Regions from separate parts of the Microbacterium sp. KU4F genome, predicted to be linked through region 2. Evidence: predicted binding sites of a transcription regulator. Region 2 holds the regulator's gene; the other holds the start of a gene.
What was found. The regulator HspR, encoded in region 2, represses chaperone genes until heat shock. The targets are predictions, from matches to a motif close to AAGTTGAGTCNNNNNGACTCAACTT.
Positions count from the first base shown of each region.

Region 1 (3,403 bases), 650 kb from region 2:
TTCGAGGCGCTGCCGCGGAAGACCGTACTGTTCATAGGAGCGATCCACCCACCCAGCCGAGAGGAGCCGGTCATCTCGAACGAACTCGGCGACTTCCTCCGCGCTCGCCGTCAGGACAGGGAGCTCGCGCCCGGCCACGACGCCCCCGGCGCCCGGCGGACTCCGGGCTTACGCCGGGAAGAGGTGGCGACCCGCGCCGGGATCAGCGTCGACTACTACATCCGTCTGGAGCAGGGACGGGAGTCCCACCCGAGCGACGCCGTGATCACCGCCCTCGCCCGCGCGCTCGCGTTGTCGCCGGATGCGGCGCGACACCTCGTGCGGCTTCGCGATACCGGCGCCGCTCCGGCGGAGCCGACTTCCGACGCGGATCTCGTCCCGCGGATGTCGGCTCTCGTCGCAGCGGTCGGCCCGCAGCCCGCGTACGTGCTCGACAGGTTCAGCACGATCGTCGCAGCGAACGAGGAGGGCATGTCGCTGTACGCCGGACTCGCCGAGCTTCCGCCGGAGCAGCGCAACACCTGCCGTTACCTGCTCACCGACCCGCGCGCCCGCGAGACGTTCCTCGACTGGGAGGAGCTCGCCCGCGGCGCCGTCGCCCACCTGCGGGCGGCGAACGTCGACCGCCTCGACGACCCTCGGCTGGGCGATCTCGTACGCGCGCTCGGGGCCCAGAGCGCGCAGTTCGCGGCGTGGTGGAGCGGGCACATCGTGGAGCGGCGTCGGGGGGCGACCACCCGCATCCGCGGACTCGACGGTGTCGTCGTCGAGCGGAGCTACGAGATCCTCCACCTGCCGGACGACGCCGTGCGGCTCACGATCTGGCTCCCACCGGCGGCATGAGCACCCGACCTACACTCGTGCCATGAGTGCGTTCCTCCCCGGTTCCCGCGGCACGCAACCGTGCCCCAACTGCGGCGCCCAGGTCGCGCAGTCCGACCGGTATCCCGCGTATCTCTGCGACGAGTGCGAAGCGCGCGCGGTGGATGCGGACGGCGCCCGCGTCACCGGATCGAACGCCTCCTTCGGCGGCGGGTTCGTCTTGCACTGGCCGGACGGCGAACACGAGTCCCTCCCGTGCGCCTCGGCACGGGTGTGGGTCGACGGACGCGAGTGGGAGTACTCCGAGGCGCGCTTCGGCGGGGTGCTGATCACCCCCGTCCGCGAGCGCTGACCCGGCCGTCGCCTGGGTGTCATCGATGCGTCAGCAAAGAATCACGAAAAGGTAACGGAAACCTCTTCCCCTCCGTTATCTCACCGTTATAGAGTGCTCGCACGGTAGTTGTTTTGCTGTGGCAGCTACCGACATGTGATTGCAGGACACTCTTGGTGCAAAGGGACAAGGGCCGGTCGGAAGCCTCTCCGACCGGCCCTTACTGCTGTCCGCGATGCGTCAGCTCTGCGACTCCGAGACCTGCAGCGCCGGGGCGTCGTCACCCGTGGTGATCTCGACCTTGCGCGGCTTGGCCTTCTCGCTGACGGGGATCGTGACGCTCAGCACGCCGTTGCGGTAGCTCGCCGAGATCTTCTCGGTGTCGAGTCCCTGCCCGAGGCTCAGCTGGCGCAGGAAGGTGCCCGACGTCCGCTCGCGCGTGATCCAGGTGACCCCGTCGCCGGCCGAGAGCGTGCGCTCAGCACGGATGGTGAGCAGCTGGCCGTCGATGTCGACGTCGACCGAGCCGGGGTCGATGCCGGGCAGGTCGGCGGTGAGGACGTAGTGGTCGCCGTCGCGGTAGAGGTCCATCGGCATCTGCCGAGGGCCGCGCCGTGCGGTGTCGAAGAACGTGTTCGCCATGCGCTCCAGGTCACGGAGCGAGTCGTATGCAGCCATAGTCGTCTCCTCTCGAGCGGGATCGGATGCGGATCCGACCCGTAGTCCCTAAGTTGAGCCCTCTTGACTCAACAATCACAGATTAGCACTCTCATGCCGAGAGTGCCAGTTCTCACAGCCACTCCTGGAGCGTCGTCGGCGGCCTCATAGAATCGGCGCGTGAACGACTCCGCCGAGGCGGCGAAACGACCGCCTCTGCTGCGGAGGATCGCCCTCAATCCGCTGATCTGGGCGGCCGCGTGCGCGCTGGCGGCCCTCCCCGGGTACCTCACCGACGGTGGCTTCTTCTCGTACCTGATGTCGGTCGTGGCGGGCGCACTGTGCGGGATCTGGTTCGTGAACCTCACGGTGCGCATGCCGCATCCCGCCGGCACGATCGCGCATCTCGTGATGGCGGTCGCTCTCGCTCCGGCCCTCTTCGCCGCGATCGAACTCGTGCCGCAGTTGCTGGCACCGGGCACACCGCGCGCCGTCTACACGGGCGTCCTCTTCGCGTTGCCGCCGGCGGCCGGCTGGGTCTGGATCACGCTCATCAGCCGCATCACCTCGCTCCTCACGGGAAAGGCCCGGGCGCGGCCCCGCGTGCCACTCGCATGGGAGAACGACGGCGATGCGGTCATCGTGCGCTTCCGTGCGATCCCGATGCGGATGCGGGAACTCACCGCGTGGATGGTCGCCACCATCCTCGTGACGGGAGCGATCGTCGCGACGGCACTGATCATCTTCGGCGACATCGTCGAGCGGCTCGGCCCCCGCCTGCTGATCCTCGCGCTCGGGGTGCTGTTCGCCCTCCCGGCCTATCTCGTCGTCACCGCGCTCCTGCGCAGGCGCTCTGTCGATGCGACCGTACGCGTCTCGCGCGACCGGGTCTGGATCACCGCCGGCGAGACGACGCACGCGCTCCGCCTGAGCCAGATCGAGCGGCTGCGATGGGGCACCGGCAGCGACTACGCGCGGCTCGAGGTCACGGCGCCGGGGGTCGACCTGGCCCTGCTGGTCGGCATAGCGAAGCAGGCGGACGGCCTGGCACCCGAACTCCCGCCGCTGCCGGCGCGAACGCTGCGTCTCGCCGAGACCGAAGGCCTCGAGAAGACCACCTCGCGCCGCGGCTTGGTCACTCTCTCACGCGAGTGAAGAGTTCCCTTACATACATTTACCTACGTTTATGGCAGTATGTAGCCGTGGAAGAACTTCTGAGTGTCGACGACGTCGCTGCCCGTCTACAGCTCGGCCCCGTACCGTGCGCGAATACATCCGCAGTGGACGTCTGCAAGCGACCCGCATAGGCAAGCAGTACCGCATTCACATCAAGGATCTGAAGCTCATCGAAGGCGGTGCGCCCCTGGCAGCGCCCACCCAGGAAGGCGCGTCGACGCGGACGGCAGCCTCCGTCGTCGTTCGCGTCGACGCCGCGAGCGCGGAACAGGAACGGCGAGTCTCAGACCTGCTCAATGCGAATGGAGCGGCACCCCGGGTCGCACTTCAGATCGTGCGCATGCCAGATGATCTCGCGCTCCAGATCATCGCGTCCGGTCCGCTCGATGCCGTTCTGGACGTCCTCGTCACCATCAA
Region 1 covers NZ_CP200324.1:1,601,414-1,604,816, forward strand. The annotation lists gene AC1VNH_RS08130 (helix-turn-helix transcriptional regulator) at 1-843, shown strand, start outside; gene AC1VNH_RS08135 (hypothetical protein) at 866-1,174, shown strand; gene AC1VNH_RS08140 (Hsp20/alpha crystallin family protein) at 1,394-1,831, opposite strand; gene AC1VNH_RS08145 (hypothetical protein) at 1,991-2,965, shown strand; gene AC1VNH_RS08150 (hypothetical protein) at 3,072-3,403, shown strand, end outside.
Region 1: a site for HspR is predicted at 1,882-1,906, ahead of AC1VNH_RS08140 (Hsp20/alpha crystallin family protein). Genes of this name have one in related genera too.

Region 2 (3,403 bases):
GGCGAAGAGCGGGTTGTCGGCGGCGACGGGCTCCACCTCGAACACGTCCAGTCCTACCCCGCCGATGCGGCCGGAGGCGAGTCCGCGCACGAGCGCAGCCTCGTCGACCAGGCCGCCGCGGCTCGTGTTGATCAGCAGGGTGCCGGGACGCATCGCGGCGATCAGCTCGTCATCGACGGTGTGGTGCGTGTCGGGGGTGTGCGGCGCGTGCACCGAGACGATGTCGACGTCGCGCACGACATCCGCGACGCGGTCGACGAGGCGCACGCCGAGACGCTCGGCCGCCTGTCGGTCGGCGAACGGGTCGAACGCTACGATCTCGACGTCGAAGCCGGCGAGGCGGCGGGCGACGGTCTGCGCGATGGCGCCGAAGCCGATGAGACCGATGCTCTTGCCCGCCAGCTCGCGGCCGACGTAGCGATCCCATCGACCGTTCTTCGTCGCCGCATCCAGCTCGGGGATGCGGCGCAGCAGGGCGAGCATGAAGCCGATCGCCAGTTCGGCGACCGCTGCGGCGTTGCCGCCGGGCACGTTCACGACGCGGATGTCACGGGCGCGGGCGGCCTCGAGGTCGATGTTGTCGAGGCCCACCCCGAGGCGGGAGATGATCTGCAGCCGGTCGGCGCGATCGAGTGCCGCGGCGTCGTAGACCTCCACGCCGGCGACGGCCGCATCCGCATCCGCGATGCGTGCGTGCAGCTCCTCGGCCGTCCACGGCACGGTGGACTCGTTCTCGACGAGCGTGAAGCCGTGCTCGAGCAGCAGCGCGCGGCCGGAGGCGCACAGGGCCGGGTAACGGACCGGTCCGACGATGACGGTGCGACCTGCACCCACCGGTGCGATCGAATCGTGTCCTGCCATCTGGGAGCCCCTCCTCGAAACGGGTCAGGGCTGCTCCAGGCGGAGCGACCGGTCACCGTTGAACGATCTGTTTTCTGTTAACAGTCAACATAGGACAGCAAATGGGCCGTGTCAAATACCCGCGGCGCGGATATCGACGACGTAGCCGTCAGTGCGCGGCGTCGGGAAGGCTGCGCAGGGCGTCGCGCACGTGGCCCTTGGCCAGCGTCAGATGCAGGTGCAGCCGCTTCACGGCGGCGTCGGCATCTCCGGTACGGATGACATCGAGAAAGCCCTGATGATCGGCGGTTGCCGAGGCGATGTCGCTCGTGTCGCTCAGCTCGAAGAGGATGGCGAAGATGCGCTGGTACGGGCGCCACGCCTCCATGAGCCGACGGTTGCGCGCGTTGACGTAGAAGCTCGTGTGGAACTGCATGTCCGCATCCGCGAAACGCTCGCCGTCATTGCTCTCGGCGGCGGCGGCCATGTCGTCGACGATCGCCTGCACGCGGTCCCAGTCCTTGGAGCTGGCGTTGGCGATGGCGAGCCGGATGGCGAGAGACTCCAGCACCTCGCGCAGCATGTACAGCTCTTCGATGTCGGTCATGCCGACCGCGCGCGTGTAGATGCGTTTGCGGCGGTCCTCGACCAGGCCCTCGGCCTCCAGGTGCCGCAAGGCATCGCGCACGGGGCCGCGGCTGACGTCGAACCGCGTCGCGAGGGCGTCCTCGGCGAGGTGCGTATCGGCGGGGATGATCCCCTTGATGATCTCGACGCGAAGACGATGGGCTATCTGGTCACCCATCGCGAGGGGGCGGAGATCGGACACGAGCACCTCACTGTCGTCGGTTAACAGTCAGCGTTGCATCGCGCTCGTCCACGGGTCAAATCGCCGCGCGGGGGAATCAGTCCGCGGGCGGCAGCTCGCGCCGGGGTCTCCAGACCACGATCTCGGTGGCGCGACGCACGCGTGTGCCCGAGCGCAGCGGGACGACGGAGCCCGAAGGGCCGGCGGCGAACACGCGCGCTCCGGGTCGGCGATCGAGCTCCGCGCGCATGGCGTTCTCGAGGTCGCGCACACGGCCGTGAAGCTCGCGCACCCGGTTCTCGAGCTCGATGATGCGGGCGATGGCGGGCAGGCTCATGCCGTCCGCCGACAGCCGCGACACCTCGCGCAGCTGTTCGATGTGACGCACCGAGTATCGGCGCGAGCCGCCCTTGGTGCGTCCGGGTACCACCAGCCCCAGCCGGTCGTACTGACGCAGTGTCTGCGGGTGCATGCCGGCGAGTTCCGCGGCCGTCGCGATCGCGAACACCGGCGCCTCATCGTCGATCTCGTTCTCGTCCATCCCGCTCACCTCCTTGCCCCGATCATCTCGTCACCGCGGGTGCGCATCCGAACACGGATGCGCACCCGCGGGTCATTCGTCAGTTGCGCGCCTTGGCCATCAGCTCGGCGCGCGGGTTCTCCTTGGGCTCGAGCTCCTGGAAGCGCTCGAGCGCCTCCTTGGCTGCGTCGTCGAGGTGGGCCGGAACCGCCACCTGCACCTCGGCGAGCAGATCTCCCGTGCCCTTCTGGGTGTGGACGCCGCGCCCCTTGACCCGCAGGACACGGCCGGACGGCGTGCCCGGAGCAACCCGCAGGCGCACCGGCTCGCCACCCAGGGTGGGAACCTCGATCGTCGCACCGAGCACGGCCTCGGTGAAGGTGATCGGCACCGTCAGGCGCAGGTTGAGTCCGTCGCGCGTGAAGACGGGATGCGGCCGCACCGAGACCTGCACGACGATGTCGCCGGCCTCGCCGCCGTCGGGCGAGGGACGCCCGCGACCGCGCAGTCGGATCTTCTGTCCGTCGGCGACGCCGGCGGGGATCTTCACCTTGAACGGCTTGCCGTCCTCGCCCTGGAGCGTGATCGTCTCGCCGCCCACGGCCGTCGCGAAGTCGAGCGTCGTCCGCGCGGTGACGTCAGCACCCTTGGTCGGTCCGCCGAAGCCGCGGTAGCCGCCCGAGGTCTGACCGAAGCGGCCCGACCCGAACGAGCTCGATCCGCCGCGGTCGAACATCGTGAAGAAGTCCTCGAAGCCGCCCGCGTCGAACTGGCTGCCGCCGCGACCCTGGCCGAATCGCGAGAAGACGTCCTCGAAGCCGCCCGCACCCGCGCCGCCCGCCGTGAAGCGAGCGCCCGAGCCCATGGCGCGCATCTGGTCGTACTCCTCGCGCTGCTCCTTGTCGCTGAGCACCGAGTACGCCTCGCTGATCTCCTTGAAGCGCGCCTCGGCCGCCGCATCCCCGGGGTTCGAATCCGGGTGGTACTGGCGGGCTAGCTTGCGGTACGTCTTCTTCAGGTCGGCGTCGGAGACGTCCTTCGCGACGCCGAGCACCGCGTAGAAGTCCTTGTCGAACCAGTCTTGACTGGCCACGTTCTCCTCCTAGTCCGCCGGCACGGCGACCACGACCTTCGCGGGGCGCAGCTCGACGGAGCCGAGTCGGTAACCGACCTCGACCACCTCGAGGATCGTCGCCTCGGTCTGGCCGGGTGTCGGCTGCTGGAAGATCGCCTCG
Region 2 covers NZ_CP200324.1:2,252,889-2,256,291, reverse strand. The annotation lists gene AC1VNH_RS11520 (phosphoglycerate dehydrogenase) at 1-861, opposite strand, end outside; gene AC1VNH_RS11515 (GntR family transcriptional regulator) at 1,010-1,669, opposite strand; gene AC1VNH_RS11510 (heat shock protein transcriptional repressor HspR) at 1,746-2,189, opposite strand; gene AC1VNH_RS11505 (DnaJ C-terminal domain-containing protein) at 2,269-3,261, opposite strand; gene AC1VNH_RS11500 (nucleotide exchange factor GrpE) at 3,271-3,403, opposite strand, start outside.